Regions from separate parts of the Aliirhizobium sp. YIM B11859 genome, predicted to be linked through region 3. Evidence: predicted binding sites of a transcription regulator. Region 3 holds the regulator's gene; each other region holds the start of a gene.
The links. Region 3 encodes PhoB, which activates phosphate uptake and scavenging genes when phosphate is short. Its sites were predicted from a motif close to TGTCATNNANCTGTCAT; they were not measured.
Positions count from the first base shown of each region.

Region 1: the regulator PhoB is predicted to act here: its motif matches at 5,781-5,797, upstream of AC2GXZ_RS03955 (DUF47 domain-containing protein).
Region 2: the regulator PhoB is predicted to act here: its motif matches at 2,647-2,663, upstream of AC2GXZ_RS20185 (esterase-like activity of phytase family protein).

Region 1 is NZ_JBXHAY010000001.1:842,954-850,930, forward strand. It holds gene AC2GXZ_RS03920 (L,D-transpeptidase) at 98-811, shown strand; gene AC2GXZ_RS03925 (YciI family protein) at 962-1,303, shown strand; gene AC2GXZ_RS03930 (oxidoreductase) at 1,335-2,162, opposite strand; gene AC2GXZ_RS03935 (AraC family transcriptional regulator) at 2,237-3,166, shown strand; gene AC2GXZ_RS03940 (trans-3-hydroxy-L-proline dehydratase) at 3,228-4,259, opposite strand; gene AC2GXZ_RS03945 (SDR family oxidoreductase) at 4,360-5,064, opposite strand; gene AC2GXZ_RS03950 (NUDIX hydrolase) at 5,213-5,728, opposite strand; gene AC2GXZ_RS03955 (DUF47 domain-containing protein) at 5,844-6,488, shown strand; gene AC2GXZ_RS03960 (anion permease) at 6,488-7,492, shown strand; gene AC2GXZ_RS03965 (thymidine kinase) at 7,595-7,977, shown strand, end outside.
Region 2 is NZ_JBXHAY010000005.1:149,582-157,558, reverse strand. It holds gene AC2GXZ_RS20195 (autotransporter domain-containing protein) at 1-1,759, shown strand, start outside; gene AC2GXZ_RS20190 (inorganic diphosphatase) at 1,931-2,539, shown strand; gene AC2GXZ_RS20185 (esterase-like activity of phytase family protein) at 2,713-4,902, shown strand; gene AC2GXZ_RS20180 (metallophosphoesterase family protein) at 5,015-6,250, shown strand; gene AC2GXZ_RS20175 (ATP-binding protein) at 6,253-7,977, shown strand, end outside.
Region 3 is NZ_JBXHAY010000002.1:723,020-730,996, reverse strand. It holds gene phoR (phosphate regulon sensor histidine kinase PhoR) at 1-10, shown strand, start outside; gene AC2GXZ_RS09740 (substrate-binding domain-containing protein) at 204-1,238, shown strand; gene pstC (phosphate ABC transporter permease subunit PstC) at 1,408-2,892, shown strand; gene pstA (phosphate ABC transporter permease PstA) at 2,889-4,205, shown strand; gene pstB (phosphate ABC transporter ATP-binding protein PstB) at 4,218-5,033, shown strand; gene phoU (phosphate signaling complex protein PhoU) at 5,081-5,794, shown strand; gene phoB (phosphate regulon transcriptional regulator PhoB) at 5,842-6,525, shown strand; gene AC2GXZ_RS09710 (PACE efflux transporter) at 6,607-7,041, opposite strand; gene AC2GXZ_RS09705 (GcrA family cell cycle regulator) at 7,249-7,785, opposite strand.

The sequences.
Region 1 (7,977 bases), on a different contig from region 3:
ACTTCGACGTATAGAGAATAGATGCCTCTGTTGTGACTTGATCTGTGTCAGGGCCAAGCGGATAGAGGCTCATTGTCATCTCTATCTGGATCCGTTCATGTCTTCTGCATATCTTCTGTCGCGGCGCAGCTTCGTGCTCGGCTCCGTCTCCATGACGGCAGCGCTTACCGGCTGCAGCACCACAAGCCAGCCGAGCGTCGTTCCCGTCGCGGCGCAGCGTCCGATCGGACCGCCGGATGAGGCCGAACTGCAGGCGCGATATGCCGCGGTGGCGGATGGCGGGCATTTGCTGCCGGCGATCCCCTACCAGAAGATCGATCCGAAATATTACCGCCAGCGGGTGATCGATCCGACCGGGGAAAAGCCGGGTACCGTGGTCGTCGCGACCCCGGACAGGTTCCTCTACGTCGTCGAGCCCGGCGGCACGGCAATGCGCTACGGGGTCAGCATCGGTCGTGACGGTTTTGCCTGGGAAGGCGAGGGCGTGATCCAATGGCGCCAGCCCTGGCCGCACTGGAAGGTGCCGCCGGAAATGGTCGCCCGCCAGCCGAAGCTGGCGAAATATTCGGTGGAAGCCGGCGGCATGGATCCGGGTATCAAGAACCCGCTCGGCGCCCGCGCGCTCTATATCTTCAAGGACGGCCAGGACACGCTCTATCGCCTGCATGGTTCGCCCGAATGGGAATCGATCGGCACGGCTGCGTCCTCCGGCTGCGTGCGCTTCGTCAATCAGGATATTCTCGACCTCTATACCCGCGTTCCCTACCATGCCCGCATCGTCGTGCATCAGGGCGGACTGAAGACGGCCTGACCGACTTCAAGCTTTCCGGCGTATCGTGCCGGCGGCGCCGATCTGTCGGCACTATCTCTGGAGCAGCGTGTCGGATTTCGGTCCGGCCGCTCGTCCTGCGGGCGAATGGAGGGCAAGATTGCCATACCGTCACACCCGGAGGAAAACGCCATGTCCCGTTATCTCATCGCCGTTCATCACCCTGACGATTACGATGCTTTGGCCGTTGAGGACGCGGCGATGCATCGCGACATCGACCTGCTGAACGAAGAAATGATGACGGCCGGCATCCGGCTCTTCGTTGGCGGGCTGAACCCGGCGCGTGAGGCAAAGTCACTCACGGCAAGACCCGACGGCCGGGTCGATGTGACCGACGGGCCTTGCCTGAAAACGAGTGAGCATATGGGCGGCTTCTGGGTGCTGGAGGCCGCCGACATGGCTGAGGCGCTGGAATGGGGCCGCAAGGCCGCGATTGCCTGCCGGGCGCCAATCGAGGTGAGGGCATTTCACTGACCGGCATGCGCGGGTTGCCGACGGGCGGGTTTCAGCCGTCCGTCGAGACGGTGACGGCCTTCCATGCGTCGATCTCCTGCTGCAGGTGGTCGATGCGTTCGGAGACGAATTTCAGCGCGTCGCTGCCGAGCAGCAGCTGCGGCGGCGGTGTTTCCGACTGGATCAGGTTGAGAACGGCCTGCGCCAGCTTTGCCGGATCACCGAGCTGCCTGCCGCTCTTTTCCTGCCGGGCGTTGCGGATCGGGTCGAACAGCGGGTCGTAGTCGGCAATGGATCTTTCGGTGCGAACCATCGAGCGGCCGGCCCAGTCGGTGCGGAAGGAGCCCGGGCAGAGCGCCGTGACATGGACGCCGAAGGGCGCCATTTCGGCGCGCATGACCTCCGAAATGCCCTGCAGGGCAAATTTGCTGCCGCAGTAATAGGCGATGCCCGGCATGGTGATCATGCCGCCCATGGAGGTGACGTTGATGATGAAGCCGCGCCGCCGCTCTCTGAATTTCGGCAGGAAGGCCTTGGCGACCGCCACGGCACCGAAGACGTTGACGTCGAACTGGCGGCGCATTTCCTCGATCGGCGATTCCTCCAGCACGCCTTCATGGCCGTAACCGGCATTGTTGATGAGGACGTCGACCGGCCCGTGATCCTTTTCGACCGCATCGATGACCATGTTTATCCGGTCGAATTCGGTGACGTCGCAAAGCACTGTCCTGACGTCGGGCAGGCGCCCGGCGAGGTTTGCCCGCGATGCTTCGGAACGGACGGTGCCGATGACGGTATGGCCCTCTTCACTGGCTGCTGTGGCGATGGCAAGACCAAAACCCGAATTGGCGCCGGTGATGAAAAATGTCTTTCTGGTCATGGAGTGTCTCTTTCCTGATTGCTGACGGACTTGGCAGATAGTATGAATGGGTACCTCATTCGATGGCGTTTTCTATGAATGACTTGCCTGATCCTATAAAGGCGACTGTGGGTGGCTCCGTCAGGCCGATGCTGGTCGAGCGCGCCGGCGCGCTGGCGCCCGGTCTCGGCTACACGATCACTGCGCTTGACGGTGTGCGGCTGCTCAGAAGCCAGTCGGTGCTGCAGGACGTGCCGGTTCTCTACCGGCCGGGCGCCGCATTCGTCCTGCAGGGCACCAAGCGTGGCCTGCTCGACGACCGGGTCTATCTGTATGACGAAGACCATTATCTGGCTGTGTCGCTGCCTGTGCCGTTTCGGATGGAGTCGACTGCCAGTGCGGAGCGACCGCTGCTTGCGATCTATGTCGAATTCGACATGGTACTTGCGGCCGAGATTGCCGCACAGGTGATGACGAAGGCTGATATCGGCGGCGCAAAACCTCAAAGCCTCGTGTCGAGCAGGATGGATGCCGGTATCGAGGATGTGCTGCTGCGGCTGCTCAAGGCGCTGGCCGATCCCGTCGAATGCGCGGTTCTCGGCCGCAGCATCCTGCGGGAACTGCATTATCGGGTTCTGGTCGGCCCGCAGGGCGGGGCGATGATCGCGGCATTGCAGCAGAACGGCGGTGCAGGGCGGATCATCCAGAGCCTCGCCTTTCTACGGGAAAACTACACGACCGGCATTTCGGTCACCGATCTCGCGCGGGATGCCGGCATGAGCGTGCCATCCTATCACGCTCATTTTCGGGAGCTGACCGGAAACAGCCCGGTGCAATATATCAAGGCGATGCGGCTGCATGAGGCGCGGCTGCGGATCGCGCGCAAGGCCACGATCGCTGAGGTCGCCATGTCCGTCGGTTATGCCAGCCCGGCCCATTTCGCCAGGGATTTCAAACGCCATTTCGGCCGCACCGCCTCGGACGAAATCGCATGGGTCCGCGAGCATCTCGGCGAGGCCGGGTGAAACGGACGGCCTTGCCGACCCGGCTTCGGCGTCCTTTCTCCAGCAGGATGACGCAGGGCGTCTATTTGAGCATCGGCCAGGTGTCGGAAAGCCTGTAACCGCCGGGGAAGGGATCCGACGGATCGAGCATCAGCTGTGACGTGCCGCTGATCCATGCCCGGCCGGTGATCGAGGGGATGATGGCCTTTTCTCCCGCGATCGTGGTCTCCTCGACGATCCGGCCGACGAAGCGCGTGTCGATGATGGAAATACCGGTCAGGCTGTCGCCCTTTTTCAGTTCACCACGGGCGTTGAGGAGCGCCATGCGGGCCGAAACGGCGGTGCCGGTCGGTGAGCGGTCGATCTTGCCGGGCTGGATGGCGACGACGGATCTGGCCAGAAGTTCGCCGTTTTCGCGATAGGGCTTTCCTGCAAAGAGACAGAAGGAAATATGGTTCCATCCCTCCTGTTCCGGGTGGGAAAAACCGAGTTGGCGGTTGGCTTCATTGGTGATCCTGATGCCGGTTTCGGCAATCAGGCGAGCGTTTTCGGGAATGAGATCAATGCCGATCTCGACCGGATCGACGACAACAAAACTGTCACCGCCATAGGCCGTGTCGACGGTGATGGTGCCGAGGCCTGGAACGTCGAGGGATGCGCCGAGCTTCTGGGCGAAACTCTTGACGTTGGTGACGGTGATCCACTCGGCCTTGCCGTTGCGGCACTCGGCCTCGACTTCAACCAGACCCGCCGGGGCTTCGAGGACCATTTTCGTCACCGGCTCGGTCATCGGAATGATGCCGCTGTCGAGCAGGACGGTTGCAACGCAGATCGAGTTCGAGCCCGACATGGGAGGCGTGTCCTCCGGCTCCATGATGATCCAGCCCATCTGGGCTTTCGGATTTTTCGGCGGCACGAGCAAGTTGACGTGGCGGAAGACCCCGCCGCGTGGTTCGTTGAGGACGAAATTCCTCAAGCTTTGGTCCTTGGCGATGAAACGTGACTGTTCCCAGATTGTTTCGCCCGGTGGTGGAGCGACCCCGCCGACGATGACATCCCCGACTTCGCCTTCCGCATGGCAGGTGACGATGTGAATGATCTTGGATGAACGCATCAGTGTTTCTCCGGAATATCGGGGTCGAATGTCGATCAGCGCATCGCGGCTGGGCGGGCGGCGCCCCGCGCAGGCGGAGAGGCGCCATTTTCCGGCAAGATCAGAGCGAGCGGGTGAGGCCGCCGTCGACCTTGAGGTTCTGGCCGGTGATATAACCGGCTCCCTCTGAGACGAGGAAGGCGATCGTTGCGGCGATTTCAGCGCTCGTTCCGTACCGTTGCATCGGCACCGCGTCGCGGCGTTCCTCGGTTGCCGGCAGGCTGTCGATCCAGCCGGGCAGGACGTTGTTGATGCGGATATTGTCGGCCGCGTATGTGTCTGCGTAGATCTTGGTGTAGGCGGCGAGCCCGGCGCGGAACACTGCAGAGGTCGGGAACATGGCAGCCGGCTCGAAGGCCCAGGCGGTCGAGATGTTGACGATCGCGCCTGACTTTTGCGCCTGCATGATCGGGGTGACAAGGCGCACGGCGCGGATGACGTTCATCAGATAGACGTCGAGGCCGGTATGCCATTGCTCGTCGGAGATCTCGGTGATTTGCGCACGCGGACCGTGGCCGGCGCTGTTGACCAGCGCGTCGATGCGACCCCATTTTTCCATCGTCGTTCCGACCAGCCGCGTCAGGTCGTCGTTCGACTGGTTGGAGCCGGTCACGCCGATACCACCGAGTTCTGCTGCCAGTGCCTCGCCCTTGCCCGAGGACGACAGGATCGCGACCTTGAAACCATCGGCCGCCAGCCGGCGTGCCGCCTCAGCACCCATGCCGCTGCCGCCCGCCGTGATGATCGCCACTTTTTCCGTTGTCATGTTGGGCTTCCTCCGTGCTGTGTTTGTCCGATCGATTTCGTGCATCCTGCATAACACCGGCTCGCGAGGGGCTGCAAAGCCGTTTTGTGGAAATCGTTCCGGCGCAAACCCGAGTGAGGGAGCGAACCGCGGACAGGATAAGGCAGGGCTATTTCTTCTTCGGCTTGAAATCGATGATCATCGATTTGAGCTCGACCTCGCGTACACGGTGCGCCGCTTCGCCCGGCGTCACCCAGGCCAGTTGGCGCTGGCCGCGTTCCTTGAATTTCTGATCGATCTCCGTCACCTCGACGGGGAATACCTCGACCGTGCAGGGCGCAACGTCGCCATTGTCCAGCCATTTGAGATAGGTGTAGCGGCCGACCGGCTTCTTTTTCGCCTTGCCGCGCACGCCGGCTTCCTGCCAGGCTTCTATCTCGGCTGCCTGATGCGGCTTTTTCTTCTTCATCGGCCAACCCTTTGGGATCACCCAGCGGCCGCTGTCGCGCGAAGTGATGACCAGCACTTCGATGCCGTTGCCATCGGCGGCGGGCCGATAACACAGGGCTGCATATTGCAGGCGGAATTCGCCGGAAAACAGCTTTTCCGGCATCTGCGCAAGTTGCTGCAGCAGGGTTTTCGGCTTGTCCCTCGATTGCCGGATGTCTTTCTTGACAGGTTTCATGCCGGTTTAAATGTCGATTTTCACAGTTGATTCCAGCGGGGCGATAGCATTTATGACAGTTTTGTGACAGTCCCGGCCCGGTTCCGGTTGCGGGACGACAACAAGGATCAGGGCCATGATGAGCGTTTTCCGGAAATTGATGCCGCGTGAAGACAAGTTTTTCGACATGTTTTCCGAGCACGCCCGGACAGTCGTGGAGGCGGCCGAGGCGCTCGGCCATCTTTTGAACGGCGAAGACGTCGACAAGAATTGTGAGCGGATCGTAACGCTCGAGGATCGAGCCGACAATATCACCCGCGAGGTTCTTCTTGCCGTTCGCCGGTCTTTCATCACGCCGTTCGATCGCGGTGACATCAAGGATCTGATCCAGTCGATGGATGATGCGATCGACATGATGCACAAGACCGTCAAGACCATCCGTCTGTTCGAACAGACGGAGTTCGATCCGTTGATGCGACAGATGGGCGAGGAGGTCGTCAAGGCGGCACATCTTGTCGCCGAGGCCGTGCCGTTGCTCGACAAGCTCGGTGCCAATGCGCAGCGCCTGAGCGCGATTGCCGAGGAAGTCACCCGCGTCGAGGGCCGTTCGGACGACCTGCACGACCAGGGACTGAAGGACCTTTTCCTGCGCCACGGCGCTTCGGGCAATGCGATGGCCTATATGATCGGCAGCCAGATCTACGGCGAGCTGGAGAAGGTCGTCGACCGCTTCGAGGACGTTGCCAACGAGATCAGCGGCATCGTGATCGAGAACGTCTGATGGATGCGTCGCTCGCCTTTCCTCTGCTTGCCGGGTTGATCGGCATTGCCTTGTTCTTCGATTTCCTCAACGGATTGCATGACGCGGCCAATTCGATCGCGACGATCGTCTCAACCCGCGTGCTGAAGCCGCAATATGCGGTGGCATGGGCGGCATTCTTCAACTTCATCGCCTTCATGTTCTTCGGCCTGCATGTGGCCGAGACGCTCGGCACCGGCATTATCGATCCGAGCATCGTTTCGCCGCAGCTCATCTTCGCCGCGCTGATCGGCGCGATCGTCTGGAACATCGTCACCTGGATTTTCGGCATTCCCTCCAGTTCCTCGCATGCGCTGGTCGGTGGTCTGGTCGGGGCGGGATTGGCAAAAGTCGGATTCGATTCAATCGTCTGGGCCGGTCTGTTAAAGACGGTTGGGGCAATCTTCATGTCGCCGGCGATCGGCTTCTTTCTGGCTCTGGTGCTGGTGCTGATCGTGTCCTGGGCTTTCGTGCGGCAGACGCCGTTTGCTGTCGACCGGACCTTCCGCGTTCTTCAATTCGTCTCTGCCTCGCTCTATTCGCTGGGCCATGGCGGTAATGACGCGCAAAAGACGATGGGCATCATTGCCATATTGCTGTTCAGCCAGGGCCATCTCGGTTCGGATTTCTATGTGCCCTTCTGGGTGGTGATTTCCTGCCAGTCCGCAATGGCGCTCGGAACCTTGTTCGGCGGCTGGCGGATCGTCCACACGATGGGATCGAAGATCACCCGGCTCAACCCGATGCAGGGGTTCTGTGCCGAGACCGGTGGAGCGTTGACGCTGTTCGGCGCCACATGGCTCGGCATTCCGGTTTCGACGACGCACACGATCACCGGAGCCATTGTCGGCGTTGGTGCTGCGCGTCGTGTCTCGGCCGTCCGCTGGGGGCTTGCCGGCAATATCGTCATCGCCTGGATCGTCACCATGCCGGCGGCGGCGCTGATTTCCTGGCTCACCTACAGCATCGCTTCGCTGTTCGGCTGACCGGGAGGTTGCCAGGCGGGCGGGCGCGGGCATCCGCAAAATTCTGTGGTTATCTGCGCCTGCATCTTCCGCTCGTCGCCGCGGAGTAAGACAACGCCTGCCATGGCCAAGCTCTATTTCCACTACGCGACGATGAATGCCGGCAAGTCGACCATGTTGCTTCAGGCGTCCTATAACTACCGCGAGCGCGGCATGCGCACGGCGATCTTCATCGCTGCGCTCGACGATCGCGCCGGCATGGGGCGCGTCTCGTCTCGGATAGGTCTTTCATCGGATGCCATTCCGTTCAATCCGGGTGACGATCTGCTTGCGACGATCACCCAGATGCATGCAGAAGAGCCGCTCGCCTGCGTTTTCGTCGACGAGGCCCAGTTCCTGTCGGCTGAACAGGTCTGGCAGCTTGCGAATGTCTGCGACCACATCGGCATTCCCGTCATGGCCTACGGCCTGAGAACTGATTTTCAGGGCAAGCTGTTTCCCGGATC
Region 2 (7,977 bases), on a different contig from region 3:
GGCCGTTGCAGGTTATGTCAGCATTATGAGCTTCATGACCGAAGGGTTTTATTGGACTGCATCGACCGGCATCGTCGGGCTCGGCACCTTGGGTGGCCAGGACTCTTACGCCTATGCCGTCAGCACCGACGGCAGCACTGTGGTCGGGGAGGCGGATACGCTGGATGAAAGCTATCACGCCTTCATCTGGAAGGCCGCCACCCAAACGATGGAAAACATCGACACCCTCTACGACAGATCCTCCGCCACAAAAGTGAGCGACGACGGATCCGTTGTGGCCGGTTATGGATACGGCACCACCACCACCGGCGTATTCCGCTGGAGCGAAGCGACCGGCATGGTCGATATCGGATCGCTCGGCGGAAGCTATACCAGCCTTGCGGCGATGAGCGGCGACGGAAATGTCCTGGTTGGCAGTTCCTACACGGCAGACAATGCCGAATACCATGCATATCGCTACGCAGCGTCGACTTCGGCCATGACCGACTTGGGCACGCTGGGCGGCACCTATTCCTATGCCAGCAGTGTCAATGCGGACGGTTCGCTGGTGGTGGGCACTGCGGCCGATGCTGACGCTGTGTCTCACGGCTTCGTCTGGAGTGAAGCGACCGGCATGACGACGGTCGAGGAATGGCTGACCGCAAACGGTGCCACGCTTGACGGTGATATGACCACAAGCGCCGATCTTATCTCAGCGGATGGCAGCGTTGTTGTCGGCCAGACCACCAGCGGCTCTACCTATATCGCCCGTGTCGTCGAGACCGAGGATGATGACAGCGGCAATGAATGCACCGCCGACGTCTGCGAGGGTGGCGGAGAAAGCGGCATTATCGATACCGCCAAATATTTCCCCACCGTCGCGGCGGCCAACAACATGATTGTCCAGAGCGGTGTAAACAGCGCCGACACGATCATGTTCGGCGCCCAGGGGGCGCCGATGCGCAATCTTTTGACCGCCGGCCAGCGATCAGTCTGGGGTACGATCGACGGCGGTTATGATGATGGCGACCACGCTGATGGCGGTCTTGCCTTGGGCGACTTCGGCTTTGGTTATGGCATTGCCGAGGGTGTGACTGCGCGTTTCTCGGCAGGTGTCACCTCTACCGACCAGGATCTCGATGCTGGCGGTGACGTGCGCCAGCGCGGCTTCTATCTCTCGCCGGAAGTCTCCGCCGATCTGGGGCAGAACGTCTATATGACGGTCGGCGGCTATTGGGGACGCAGCAGCATCGATAGCCGTCGCGGTTACCTAAGCGGTGCTGTTACCGACTATTCCAACGGCGATACCAATGCAGAAACCTGGGGCGCCAAGATCCGCTTTGACTGGCTGAATGCGGTGACAATCGACGATACGGCGATTACCCCATATCTCGGCCTGTCCTACGCCCATACCCGGGTGGATGGTTTCACGGAAACCGGTGGTTCGTTCCCGGTCAGCTTCGATGGGACCAGTGACCATGCCACGATCGCCCGCCTCGGTGCAGACTTCGTCCACCCACTCAACGATAGTGTCCGGCTGCTGGCCAAAACTGAAATCGATTATCAGTTCGAACACCACGCCGCCGCATCGAGCGGTACCTTGATCGGCATCGGTGACTTCGATCTGGATGGCCAGGACCTCAATCAGTTCTGGGTTCGCGGAGGCCTCGGCGCAGAGTTCGACCTTGGTAAGGGCGTCGCGTCATTCATGGTCAATGCGACGACGAAGGGTCAGGACCCGACGGTCTGGCTGCGGAGCAACTACACCGTCAAGTTCTGATCGCCTCTGTAGGGATGGTCCGTCGAAATGATCGGCATCGATATCGGAAGGGCCCGGCACTGCCGGGCCTTTTCTCTTAACCGCATGGGATGTTCTTAGACGTGGATATTGTCATTGCGCTGTCATCTCACCTGCATAGGTGAAAGGCCTCATCATACCGAAGGGGTCTTTATGAAAACGCTTTTTACCGCCGCCGCCGCACTTGTTCTTACCGCCGGCGTCGCCGCCTCAGCTGACAGCTACGTCTCCTACCTCGACTTCCCGCAGAAGAAGGACGACGGCAAGGAATTCAGCGTTGCCATTGAAATCCCGCAGGGCAGCTTCACCAAATACGAGATCGATGCCGACACCGGCCATCTCGTCGTCGACCGCTACCAGTCCATGCCGGTCATCTATCCGGCCAATTACGGTTCGATCACCAGTTCGCTCGGTGGCGACAATGATCCGCTCGACGCGCTTGTCTATACCCGCGAACCGGTTGTTCCGGGTGCCATCATCAAGGTTCGCCCGATCGGCGTCCTGAAGATGATCGACGGTGGCGAAGTCGACGACAAGATCGTTGCCGTCCCGACCAGCAAGATCGATCCGACCTACGACAACATCAAGGAAATCACCGATCTGCCGCAGGTCGAGCAGGAGCGCCTCCAGGCTTTCTTCCGCGTCTACAAGCAGCTTCCGGCCGGCCGTAAGGCCGTCGAACTGAATGGCTTCGACAATGCCGCCCACGCGGAAGGCGAAGTATCGGAAGCGATCAAGGCCTACGCTGCCAAGAAGAAGTAATTTCGGTCGTTATGACCGAATAGGAGAGGCCGGGCTTTGCCCGGCCTTTTGTTTTGCGACGATCGTCACTGCCTACGGCTTCTGATACAACCAGGAAGGGCCGTCTGTGTCATTCGGCTGTCACGACAATGCCCCAATACCCACTACAGGTTTAAGGGTAGGGGAGAATTGTCATGGCAGTTTCGTTCAAGGTCGCGCTGACAACCGCATTGCTGGCGTCTGTTGCCGTGCCGGCCAGTGCCGAGCAGGTTTTTAACCGCATCGCGTCCTTCCCCGTCGCCAGCAATCTGGCCGATGGCAAGGACAAGCCGACATCTGCAGAGATCATCACGGCGACCAGGGACGGCAATATGCTGATCTATTCCGACGCGCCGGGCGGCACGATCGGCTTCGTCGACATCACCGATGCCAGGGCGCCGAAGGCGGCCGGTTCGCTTGCCATCGACGGCGAGCCGAACTCGGTGGCTGTGGCCGGCTCGAAGGTTCTGGTCACGATCGACCGGACCGAAGACATGACCAAGCCTGCAGGTGCCCTCGGTGTCGTCGATATCGCCTCGAAGAAACTGGAAAACACCTGCGATCTCGCCGGCCAGCCGGATTCCGTCGTGGTGTCGCCGGACGGCACATTCGCCGCCATCGCCATTGAGAACCAGCGCGACGAAGACCTGAACGACGGTGCGCTGCCGCAGCTTCCAGCCGGCGATCTGGTGATCGTGACGCTGAACAACGGTATTCCTGCCTGCGACAGCATCAAGCGCGTCGATGTCACCGGCCTTGCTAAGATCGCTCCGGAAGATCCGGAGCCGGAATTCGTCAACATCAACGCCAATGGCGAGATTGCCCTGACACTGCAGGAAAACAACCACGTCGTCATCATCGACAGCAAGACCGCCAGGGTCACCGGCCATTTCTCCGCCGGCACGGTCGATCTCGACGGCGTTGACACCAAAACCGATGGTTCGCTGAATTTTTCCGGCAAGCTTTCGGCCGTCCCGCGCGAGCCGGATGCGGTTAAATGGCTCGGCACCGATCGTCTCGTTATCGCCAATGAAGGTGACTACAAGGGTGGTTCGCGCGGCTTCACCATCTTTGATCGTTCCGGCAAGGTTCTTTATGACGCCGGTACCTCGCTGGAATATGCGGTTGCCCGTGCGGGCCACTTCCCGGAAAAACGTGCCAAGAACAAGGGTATCGAGCCGGAAGGTATGGAAGCCGCCATCTTTAACGGCCAGCAGTATTTCTTCGTGCTCTCCGAACGCGGTTCGATGATCGCCGTCTACAAGGATACCGGCGCCGAGCCTGAACTCGTGCAGCTGCTCCCGTCGGGCGTGTCGCCGGAAGGTGCTGTCGCAATCCCCGGCCGCAACCTGCTTGCGTCGGCCAACGAAGCCGATCTCGGTGAGGACGGCGGCCCGCGCTCGCATGTGATGATCTATCAAATGGCGGAGGGCGAAAAAGCCTATCCGACGATCGTCTCGAAGGATGTCGACGGCAAGCCGCTCGGCTGGGGCGCTCTGTCGGGCCTCGTCGGTGATGCCGAAAAGGATGGCGTCCTTTATGCCGTCAATGACAGTTTCTACGGCATGCAGCCGTCGATCTACACGATTGACGCGACGAAGAAGCCGGCCGAGATCACCGATGTCGTCCGCATCACCCGCAACGGCCAGCCGGCACAGAAGCTCGATATCGAAGGCATCGCCCTCGATGGCAAGGGCGGCTTCTGGCTAGCATCGGAAGGCGACAGCGCCAAGTTGGTCGGCCACGGCCTTTATAATGTCAACGCCAAGGGCGAGATCAAGGCCGAGATCGGCCTGCCGGCAGAGCTTCTCGCCGGCGAAACGCGCTACGGGCTCGAGGGTGTTACCGCCGTCGGCAAGGGCGATGACCTGACTTTGTGGATGGCCATCCAGCGCGAGTGGAAGGATGACCCGAAGGGGCAGGTCAAACTTCTCTCCTACAAGCCGAAGTCGAAGGAATGGGCTGCTGTCCGTTATCCGCTCGAAAAGGCAGACAAGGGCTGGGTCGGCCTGTCGGAAATCACCGCCAATGGCGACTATCTCTACATTGTCGAGCGCGACAACCTGATCGGCGATGCGGCCAAGCTTAAGAAGCTTTATCGTGTCGCTCTCGCCGACCTGAAGCCGGCAAAGCTCGGCGGCGAACTGCAGCTGGTCAAGAAGGAGGAAATCCACGACTTCCTGCCCGGCCTGAAGAGCGCCACCAACGGTTATGTTCTCGACAAGCTGGAAGGTTTTGCCTTCGATAAATCCGGCAAGGCCTTCATGGTCACCGACAATGACGGTGTCGACGATAGCTCCGGCGAGACGCTGTTCCTGCCCGTCGACCTTAAGGTCACCAACTAGCGACACTTGTCTTCAACAGGAAAAGGCTGGGTGTTCGCACGCCCGGCCTTTTTTATTGCGGCGTGATACCTTAAGTCTGGCGTTCCTGATGTGTTCTGTTCAGACGAGCCTGATGACCTCATTCCGCTTCATCCATGCCGCCGACCTGCATCTTGGCAGTCCCTTTCAGGGGCTGGCGCTCAAGGATGCGGACCTTGCGGATCTTTTCGTCGAGGCCAGCCGCAAGGCATTCTCGGCGCTTGTCGACGAAGCGGTGACGCGAAAGGTCGATTTCTTCATCGTCGCCGGCGACGTCTATGACGGCGACTGGAAGGACAACAAAATCGGCCTATTCTTCAACCGTGAAGTGGCAAGGCTGGAGCGTGCCGGCATTCCGGTCTTTCTGTTGAAGGGCAATCATGACGCCGAAAGCGTCATCACCAAAACCATCATGCTGCCGAAAAATGTCAGCGAATTCCCGACCGCAAAGCCCGGCACCTTCAGGCTCGATCACTTGAAGGTCGCACTTCACGGCCAGGGATTTGCCGAACGTTCTGCAACGGAAAACCTGGCACTCGCCTATCCGAAACCTGAACCCGGCTGGTTCAATATCGGCGTGCTGCATACGTCTCTGACGGGCCGCGAACCGCATGCGCCCTATGCGCCCTGTTCGGTGGAGGATCTGCGGTCGCGCGGTTACGATTACTGGGCGCTCGGGCATGTCCATGATTTCGAGATCGTCGCCGAAGATCCGCTGATCGTTTTTCCTGGCAACCTGCAGGGACGCTCGATCCGCGAACAGGGCGCCAAGGGCGCTCTGCTGGTGATGGTCGAGGATGGCCGCATCGCCCATGAGCGGCTGATCACCGACAGCGCCCGTTTCGCCGAACTGAACATCCATGTCGATCTGGATGATACGGCTGCGGCAATTCTGCGCCGCGTCGAGGAAACGCTTGATCCGCTGGTCGAGGTGATGGAGGGCCGGCCGCTCGCTTTGCGGGTCCGCATCGCCGGTGTCAGCCGTTTTCGCAGCGAGATCCTGGCGCGCGGCGATGATTTTCGTGACGAAGTGCAGGCTGCCTGTCACAGGGCGCATGGTGATATCTGGCTGGAAAAGCTCGACCTGCGCATCGAGGCCGAAACTGGGGCAGGCGCGCGCGATGCCGGTCTTTTGGGGCTCGACGGTCTGCTTTCGATGGATGGGTTTTCCCCGCAGCTTATCGAGGAGGCGCAGGCAAGGATCGCCGAGATTGCCGCAAGACTGCCGGGCGGAAGCGGCGCCGGTGATCTGCCGCTCGGCGACGAACTGGACGTTCTTCTGGCGGAAGCGCGCGATCTTCTGTTGTCACGTGCAGCGGAGGCTGGCTGACCATGCGTTTCGACCGTCTCGACATCCTGCGTTACGGCGCGCTCACCGACCGGACGCTTGAGTTTCGGCCGGACGCGAAGCTGCATATCGTCTATGGGCCGAACGAGGCCGGCAAGTCCTCGGCATTATCTGCCATATCCGACCTGCTGTTCGGTTTTCCCGAACGCACCAGTTACGGTTTCCAGCATGACAGCGGCGCGCTGCGCATCGGCGCCGGGCTGACCGCGCGCGACGGGCAGTCGCTGGCTTTCCGTCGCCGCAAGGGGCGCCGGAACACGCTTTTGGCGGACACGGGTGCCGAAGAAAGCCTGACGGATGATGCACTGAGCCCGTTCCTCGGCAATCTGTCGCGCGATGTCTTCGAGCGTGCCTTCGGCCTCAATTCCGATTCGCTTCGCGCTGGTGGCGAGACCATGCTGAAAAGCGGCGGCGAGATCGGCAGCCTGCTGTTTTCCGCCGCCTCCGGCCTGACCGGCCTGACCAGCCTGCGCAAGTCGCTGGAGGCTGATGCAGACAACATCTATTCACAGCGCCGATCGAAGGACCGTCGTTTCTATCAGGTTCTCGATGCCCATGACGCGGCCCGCAAGGCCGAGCGCGACAGCGAATTGCGATCCGGTGACTGGAAGGGCCTGCTGAAGGAAGAAGGCGAGATCAGCGCCGACATCCAGTCGGTGCAGCAGGAGCGTGGGCAGACCAAACGGGCGCTTGATCGGTTGCGGCGGTTGATGGCGCTCGAACCGCTTCTGCGGGAACTGGATCGTGAACGCGCGCGTCTGTCGCAATTCAGCGCCCTGTCCGCTCTGCCGGCGATGTTCGAGACACGCCTTTCCACGGCGCTGGAAAAAAGGCGTGAAAATGCCGAAGATCTTTCGGCATCCAGCGCGGAGATCACCAGACTTGGTGACGAGATCGCAGCCATCGATGTCGACGAAGCGCTGCTCGCCGCAGCCCCTAGCATCCTTGCGGCCTACGGCCGAAGTGGCGTCTATCTGAAGGCGCGGGAAGATATCACCCGTGTCCGCGGCGAGGTTGACGATTTCGACCAGCGGCTCAGTCAGGCTGCCCGACGCCTGGGCTTTAAAGAACTGTCAGAGCTTGAGCGTGCTCAGCCCGCCGATGCCGATCTGGCTCGTCTTCGCCAACTGGTCGAAAAGGGGTCCGAGCTCGATCGCGAGATCCGACAGCTTCGCAAGCGCATCGAGGCAGAAGCCGACGCGCTGCGCAAGCTGGAGGCGGATGCACCATCGACCCGGTTGATCGATCCCAAATCCTGGAGCGACCAGCTTCTGGCCTTGAGGCCGGATCTCGAGGAGCTTGCCAATCTCGAGATGCTGCAGGTCCGGGCGGCAAGGGCAAGAACCGATCTTGATGCCGCGGCAGCCCGCCTTGACCCGCCGGTCAAAGACATCGGTCTTCTTCTTTCCGCGCCCTTGCCTGACATCGAGACGCTCGCGCATCATCGCAGGCTGATCGAGGCTGCGAGGCAGGAAAATGCCCGGACCGCGCAGAAACTTGCGGACCTGCGCGCCGACGCTGGCGAGCTTGCCGGCCAGTTGGAACTGCTGGAAGGAGAGGGCAGGATCGTCTCTCGTGAGGCTATCGCATCTGCCCGTGGGGCACGCGACGGCCTGATCGAAAAGCTGGTGGCAAACCCCTCCGGCGAAACGTTGCAGCAGGTGGCGTCGTCGGTCGAAAATGCCGATCAACTCGTCGATGCGGCTCTT
Region 3 (7,977 bases):
CAGATTCTGACATATTAAATTCGCACTGCACAGCTGTGCGATGATTTTTGTAAGTAAAATCAATATTTTAATTTGTCACAAATGTTTCATCGAAGTGACATAAAAGCTGAGGTCAAGGGCCGCTAATACCAGCGGGCCAGAAGCCGGCAAGCGCGAAAGCCGGCGACAGACGCTTTCACAAAACCCATCATGGGAGAATATTGATGAACATGTTGAAACTTTCCGCAGCTGCCCTCGTGGCCTCTGTCGCATTTGCCGGCGCTGCCGCTGCACGTGACCAGGTTCAGGTTGCTGGCTCCTCCACGGTTCTGCCGTATGCAAAGATCGTTGCCGAAACCTTCGGCGAGACCTTCCCTAACTTCAAGACGCCGGTCGTTGAATCGGGCGGCTCCGGCGCCGGCATCAAGGAACTCTGCAAGGGCGCAGGCGAAGACACCATCGACATCGCCAATGCATCGCGTCCGATGAGCAAGAGCGAGCTTGAGGCCTGCAAGGCCGCTGGCGTTACCGAAGTTCAGGAAATCCGTATCGGCTACGATGGTATCGTATTCGCAACCGACTCCAGCAACGGCGAAATGAAGATCGAGCCGAAGGACATTTACAAGGCTCTCGCAGCTGAAGTCGTCGTTGACGGCAAGCTTGTTGCCAACCCTTACAAGAACTGGTCGGACATCAACCCGACTCTGCCGAAGGGCCCGATTGCTGCCTATATCCCGGGCACCAAGCACGGCACCCGCGAAGTCTTCGAAGAGAAGGTCATGGCTGAAGGCTGCAAGGAAGCCGGTGCTGTTGACGTCATCAAGGCTGCAATCACCGATGCCAAGCAGGCTGCTGCCAAGTGCGTTGCCATCCGTAAGGACGGCGCTGCTGTCGACATCGACGGCGACTATCCTGAGACGCTTGCCCGTATCGCCGCCAACAAGACCGGTCTCGGCGTTTTCGGTCTCGCTTTCTATGAAAACAACAAGGACAAGCTGAAGGTCGCGACCGTCAACGGGATCACGGCTTCCACGGAAACCATCTCGAACGGCACCTACCCGGTTTCCCGTCCGCTGTTCTTCTACGTCAAGAAGTCCCATCTCGGCGTTGTCCCGGGCATGAAGGAATATGTCGAGTTCTTCATCTCTGACGACATGGTTGGCCCGGAAAGCCCGCTGGCTGAATACGGCCTGGTTGCCGCTCCGGACGATCAGCGCGAAAAGGTCCGCAAGGACTTCGCAGCTGGCAAGACCATGTAATGAACGACACGGCGCCGCCTCTGGCGGCGCCGTTTTCGGCCTTTAGGCCGTTTTGCCCTGATCGATCACTGCGCTGATCGACATGGGTGCCTGGGAATGTATTCGGTTCCGATGACGGGAATTGTGCGGTAGTTGGCTGCCGCCGAAGGCGGTAGGCCGGGGGATTGTGATGAGCACACCACTGATCTTGTTGATTTTGGCGATCATCGCGATCGTCTGTTACGTTGCCGGGATGCGGCAGGCTTTGGCGATCTCCGGCGGTGTATCGTCGAAGATGCATTCCCGCCCCGGTTATTACGGTTCCTTCGTTGCAATTTGCGCCGTCCTTCCGGCCGCGCTCATTCTTGCAGCATGGCTCATCGCCAGCCCCCTCTATGTCAATTCCGTCATCCGCGACGGCTTCCCCGATGAGGTGAAGGCCCGCACGCCGGCGGAGCAGGGCTTGAGCTTCGGCATGGTAAGCTCGCTTGCCCGCGGCATGAATGCGCTGACACTCGATGAAATCGATCGTGTCGGCAGCAATCCGGTCGAGTTGCGCAACGCGCTCGGCGCCAAGGGCATCCCGCTCGCTGGCGATCCGGAGCCTTACATGGTCGGCTCGGCCGGCGACCTCAATGCGATGAACAAGATCAGCGTCCGCATCATGACGGCCGTCGTCCTGATTGCAGCACTTGTCGGCGCGGGACTGTCCTACGTTCGGATCGCGCCGCGTTTCAGGGCCCGCAACAGGGTCGAACGAGTGATCCTCTGGTCGCTGGTCGTCGCCTCCTCGATCGCCATTCTGACCACCGTCGGCATCATCATGTCGATGTTGTCGGAGGCGGCCCACTTCTTCGGCCGCGTACCGGCATGGGAATTCTTCTTCGGCACGGTCTGGGATCCGCGTTTTGCCGCAGCCGGTGCAACGGCCTCGGAAGGTCAGTTCGGCCTCATCCCGCTTCTGCTGGGCACGCTTTATATCGGCTTCGTCGCCATGCTCGTTGCGGTTCCGAGCGGCCTGTTTTCGGCAATCTACATGTCGGAATATGCGGCCCCGAAGGTTCGGGCCGTCGCAAAGCCGCTGCTCGAGGTTCTGGCCGGTATTCCGACCATCGTCTACGGTTTCTTCGCGCTGACCACGGTCGGGCCCTTCCTACGGGATATCTCGTCGCAGCTGAACGGTCTCGTGACCGGCGATTATGCCAATTTCATCCAGGCACAGAGCGTGCTGACAGCCGGCTTTGTCATGGGCATCATGCTCATCCCCTACGTCTCCTCGCTGTCGGACGACATCATCACCGCGGTCCCACGGGCCCTGCGTGACGGTTCGCTGGGCCTGGGTGCAACCCGCTCCGAAACCATCAAGAAGGTCGTCTTGCCGGCGGCTCTGCCGGGCATCGTCGGCGCTCTTTTGATGACCGCGTCGCGTGCCGTCGGTGAAACCATGATCGTCGTGCTGGCCGCCGGTGTTGCCGCCCGCATGCAGCTCAATCCGTTCGAGCCCATGACGACGGTGACGGTCAAGATCGTCAACCAGCTGACGGGCGATCTGGAGTTCACCTCGCCCCAGACGCTTGTGGCCTTCGCGCTCGGCATCACGCTCTTTGTGATCACGCTTTGCCTCAATATCTACGCGCTCTATATCGTGCGCAAATACCGGGAGCAGTACGAATGACCGACGTGGTTTCGATCCCCGCCGGCGCCGCCGCAAGGCCCGCTCGCCGCGATATCGGCATCAAGCGCCGTTATGCTGCAGAACGACGTTTCCGTGCCTATGGCATGCTGGCGCTCGCCTTCGGCATCCTCTTCCTTTTCCTTCTGCTGTGGTCGGTTGTGTCCAAGGGCTATACCGCCTTCCAGCAGACGATGATCACCGTTCCGGTCGAGTTTTCCGAGCAGATCATCGACAAGGATAACGAGCGCGCCAGCAACCCTACCAAATTGATGACGGCGAACTATCCGCTCATCGCCCGCAACGCGGTGGCCAAGGCTCTCGGCGTCGCCGAAAGCGATCGTCAGGGCCTTCGCGCAGTCAGTCAGATGGTTTCCGACGGTGTGCGTGGCGAGCTGCGCGACATGGTCATCGCCAATCCGCAAATCATCGGCACCACCCAGACTGTGTCCTTGCTGGCTGCCGGCGATATCGACTCGGCCTTCAAGGGCCAGATCGATCTCTCGGTCACGGAAAGCAACCGCAAGGTTTCCGACCAGCAGGTCGCCTGGATGAACCAGCTCGCGTCGAGTGGTGCGCTGGCCAAGCATTTCAACACCGGCATCTTCGCCAACGGCAATTCCAGCCGTCCGGAAGCAGCCGGCGTCGGCGTCGCCCTGATCGGCTCCTTCTACATGATGGTGATCGTGCTGGTGCTCGCCCTGCCGATCGGTGTCGCTGCCTCGATCTATCTTGAGGAATTCGCACCGAAAAACCGGTTTACTGACCTGATCGAGGTCAACATCAACAATCTGGCGGCCGTGCCGTCGATTGTCTACGGTCTCCTCGGTCTCGCGGTCTTCATCAACTTCATGGGCCTGCCGCGCTCGGCATCGCTCGTCGGCGGCCTGGTGTTGACGCTGATGACCCTGCCGACAATCATCATCGCCACCCGTGCGGCGCTGAAGGCAGTTCCTCCGTCGATCCGGGCGGCCGCACTTGGCCTTGGCGCGTCGAAGATGCAGACCATCTTCCATCACGTCCTGCCGCTCGCCATGCCAGGCATTCTGACCGGCACGATCATCGGCCTTGCGCATGCGCTCGGCGAAACCGCGCCGCTTCTGCTGATCGGCATGGTGGCCTTCGTCGCCAATTATCCGACGACGCCGCTCGATCCGTCGACCGCGCTGCCGGTGCAGATCTACATGTGGGCAAACGAGGCGGAACGCGCCTTCGTCGAAAGAACCTCGGGAGCAATCATCATCCTGCTCCTGTTCCTGATCGTCATGAACGTGGGTGCAATTCTGTTGCGGCGGCGGTTCGAGCGCCGGTGGTAGGAGATCGACACAATGAATATGTTGTCAGAAGCAGCAGTTGAGAAGGCGCTGGACAAGAAGATGAATGAAGTCGCGTACAAGATGATTGGCAAGGACGTGTCGGTTTATTACGGCGAAAAGCGCGCGCTTTTCGACGTGAACCTCAACGTTCGCGAAAACACGGTCACCGCCCTCATCGGACCTTCCGGCTGCGGCAAGTCGACCTTCCTGCGCACGTTGAACCGCATGAATGACACGATCGAGAGCTGCCGGGTCACCGGCAAGATCACGCTCGATACGGACGATATCTACGACAAGGAAATCGATGTCGTGGAACTGCGTGCCCGTGTCGGCATGGTCTTCCAGAAGCCGAACCCGTTCCCGAAGTCCATCTACGAGAACATTGCCTATGGCCCGCGCATCCATGGCCTTGCCCGCGGCAAGTCCGATATGGACCAGATCGTCGAGGCAAGCCTTCAGCGCGCCGGCCTGTGGACGGAGGTCAAGGATCGTCTGCATGAAGGCGGCACCGGGCTTTCGGGCGGTCAGCAGCAGCGTCTCTGCATTGCGCGTGCCATCGCCGTCTCGCCGGAAGTCATCCTGATGGACGAGCCCTGCTCGGCACTCGATCCGATCGCAACCGCCAAGGTCGAGGAACTGATCCACGAACTGCGCGCCAACTACACGATCGTCATCGTCACGCATTCGATGCAGCAGGCCGCCCGCGTCTCGCAGCGCACCGCCATGTTCCACCTCGGCCAGCTCGTCGAGGAAAACGACACGGACAAGATGTTCACCAATCCGGATGACCAGCGCACCCAGGACTACATCATGGGCCGCTTCGGCTGATTGATCGCCGACGCCTGCTGCCTTTCACGGATCTTAAGGACAAGAAAATGGTATCAAGTCATATCCTGTCGGCCTACGACGAAGAATTGAAATATCTCCGCCGCCGCATCTCCGAGATGGGTGGTCTTGCGGAACAGATGTGCGGCGACGCCGTGCGTGCGCTGGTCAATTCCGACTCCGCGCTTGCACAGAAGGTGATTTCTGACGACGTCATTCTCGATCACGCCGAACGCGAGATCCAGGACAAGGCAATCGTCACGATCGCCAAGCGCCAGCCGATGGCTGCCGACCTGCGCGAAATCATCGGCACGCTGCGTATCGCAGCTGACCTCGAGCGTGTTGGCGATCTCGGAAAGAATACCGCCAAGCGCGTTATCGCCGTGCAGGGAACGGGTGTACCCCGCAAGCTCGCACGCGGCCTGGAGCATCTTTCGGATCTTGCTGCGGTGCAGCTCAAGGATGTGCTGGACGTTTATGCAAGCCGTTCGGCTGAAAAGGCGGAAATCATCAGGCTTCGCGACGAAGAGATCGACGCGATGTACACGTCGCTGTTCCGTGAACTCCTGACCTACATGATGGAAGATCCGCGCAACATCACCACCTGCACGCATCTGCTGTTCTGCGCCAAGAATATCGAGCGCATCGGCGACCACGCGACCAACATCGCTGAAACCATCTACTACATGACGACAGGTGCGCAGCTCGAAGGTGAGCGTCCGAAGGACGACACGTCGAACACGGTCGGCGCCATAGCGGAGTAAGCCCCGATCGGGAGCCGATTGGGGTGATGTGACGGAGCAAATTGAGTATGCAGCCAAGAATAGCGGTCGTGGAAGACGAAGAAGCACTGAGCGTGCTTCTTCGCTATAATCTCGAAGCCGAGGGCTACGAGGTTGAAACGATACTGAGAGGCGACGAGGCCGAGATCCGGCTGCAGGAGCGCACACCCGACCTGCTGATCCTTGACTGGATGTTGCCTGGCGTCTCCGGCATCGAACTTTGCCGGCGACTGCGCATGCGGCCGGAAACCGAGCGGCTTCCGGTCATTATGCTGACGGCCCGGGGCGAGGAAAGCGAGCGGGTCCGTGGTCTTGCGACCGGCGCCGACGACTATGTCGTCAAGCCCTTCTCGACGCCGGAGCTGATGGCGCGGGTCAAGGCAATGCTGCGCCGCGCCAAGCCCGAGGTTCTCTCCAGCGTGCTGCGCTGTGGCGATATCGAGCTTGATCGCGAAACCCACCGCGTCCACCGCAAGAGCCGTGAGGTTCGACTCGGCCCGACGGAATTCCGTCTTCTGGAATTCCTGATGGTGTCGCCGGGCCGCGTCTTCTCCCGTTCGCAGCTTCTGGATGGCGTCTGGGGTCATGACATCTATGTCGACGAACGCACTGTCGACGTCCATGTCGGCCGCCTGCGCAAGGCGCTCAACTTCTCCAACATGCAGGATGTCATCCGCACCGTCCGCGGTGCAGGTTATTCGATGGAATCCTGATCTCCAAATCAGGCCTGCCTTTGTGTTTTCAGCCCGGGCGCGGTCCTCCGCCTCGGGCTGAACTGTTTAGCCGGGCAGTTCTCAGGCCTTCGCTTCCTTCTGCCACTCGGGCAGCGGAAACAGCCGGTCATAAGCGATATTGAAGAAGAACGCATAGACCAGGTAAAACAGGGCGAAGGATATATCCATCACCAGCGCCTGCATCAGGCTGATGCCGAGATACCAGGCGATGAACGGCATCAGCACGATCAACAGGCCGAGCTCGAACAGCACGGCATGCAGAACGCGGAGCGCCAGCCCCTTCTGCGTTCCGCCTCGATATTTCTGCATCAAGTGATCGAAGCCCAGATTGTAGAAATAGTTCCATCCGGTCGCCAGCGTTGCCGAAACAATGCCCACGACACCCACATGCTCCACAGGCAATCCGAATACGAAGGCCGCGAGCGGTGTGAAGATTGCCAGTCCGATGACTTCGAAGCTGATGGCGTGACGGATACGGTCGCCCGTGCTGCGCATGACTTTGACCCCATGGGTTCTGCCGGGTCGTCCCGACGATTGGTACCCATGCTGGGGGAGGCCGTCCTCGCTGGTACATAAATAGGGATTCCGAAGTCAATCAGCAAGCCGGCAGCCGGCAAGGCTGCATTGCAGATGGGACATGTTAGGCCTGGACAAACAAAAAAGCGGGCATCGAGCCCGCTTTTTGGATGTTCGCGTCCTGGATCAGGAGCGGGATGCAGCCCTGCGGCGGTCGTGGACCGGCTGATAGGCGAGCTTGGCGTGATAGTTGCAGTACGGCGACGCATCCGGGGATTCGCAGCCGCAGAAGTGGAACTCATCGGTCAGCGGATCACCGACCGGCCATTTGCAGGTGCGTTCCGTCAGTTCGGTCAGGGCGAGCTTGCGCGAGATCGGAACGACGACGTTGGATGCCGGGCGGTACTGGATTTCCTGTGCCGCGTCGAATTCGATCTCTTCCTTGACAGCCGTTGCACCGACCGGACGGGCAACCGTACGGGTGGCGACGCGGGATGCGAAGTTCGAAGGGCGTGCAGCGGTTGTTGCAGCAGGGCGTTTGGGTGCGCGGTTCGTCGGAACAGTGCCACCGGCTTTCGCGCGGCCCGGCAGATTGAGACGATGAACCTTGCCGATCACAGCGTTGCGGCTCACGCCGCCTAGCTGCGCTGCGATCTGGCTGGCGCTCAGGCCTTCGGCCCAGAGTCTCTTGAGTTTCTCGACGCGCTCGTCCGTCCAGTTCATGCCCGCTCTCCGCCTTTGAACGTTGGTGGCATGCAGAATCCCTCACCAATGTCGCGGAAAACATTCCGCAACAGGCACTATATCTATGCTATTGGTGACTAGTTCCGCCGCATGCAGTCTAGTAATTGATCATTAACCTAGAGGTAGGCAGACTCCGTGACAAGAGTCCCGGGAATCACCGCGAATCGATTT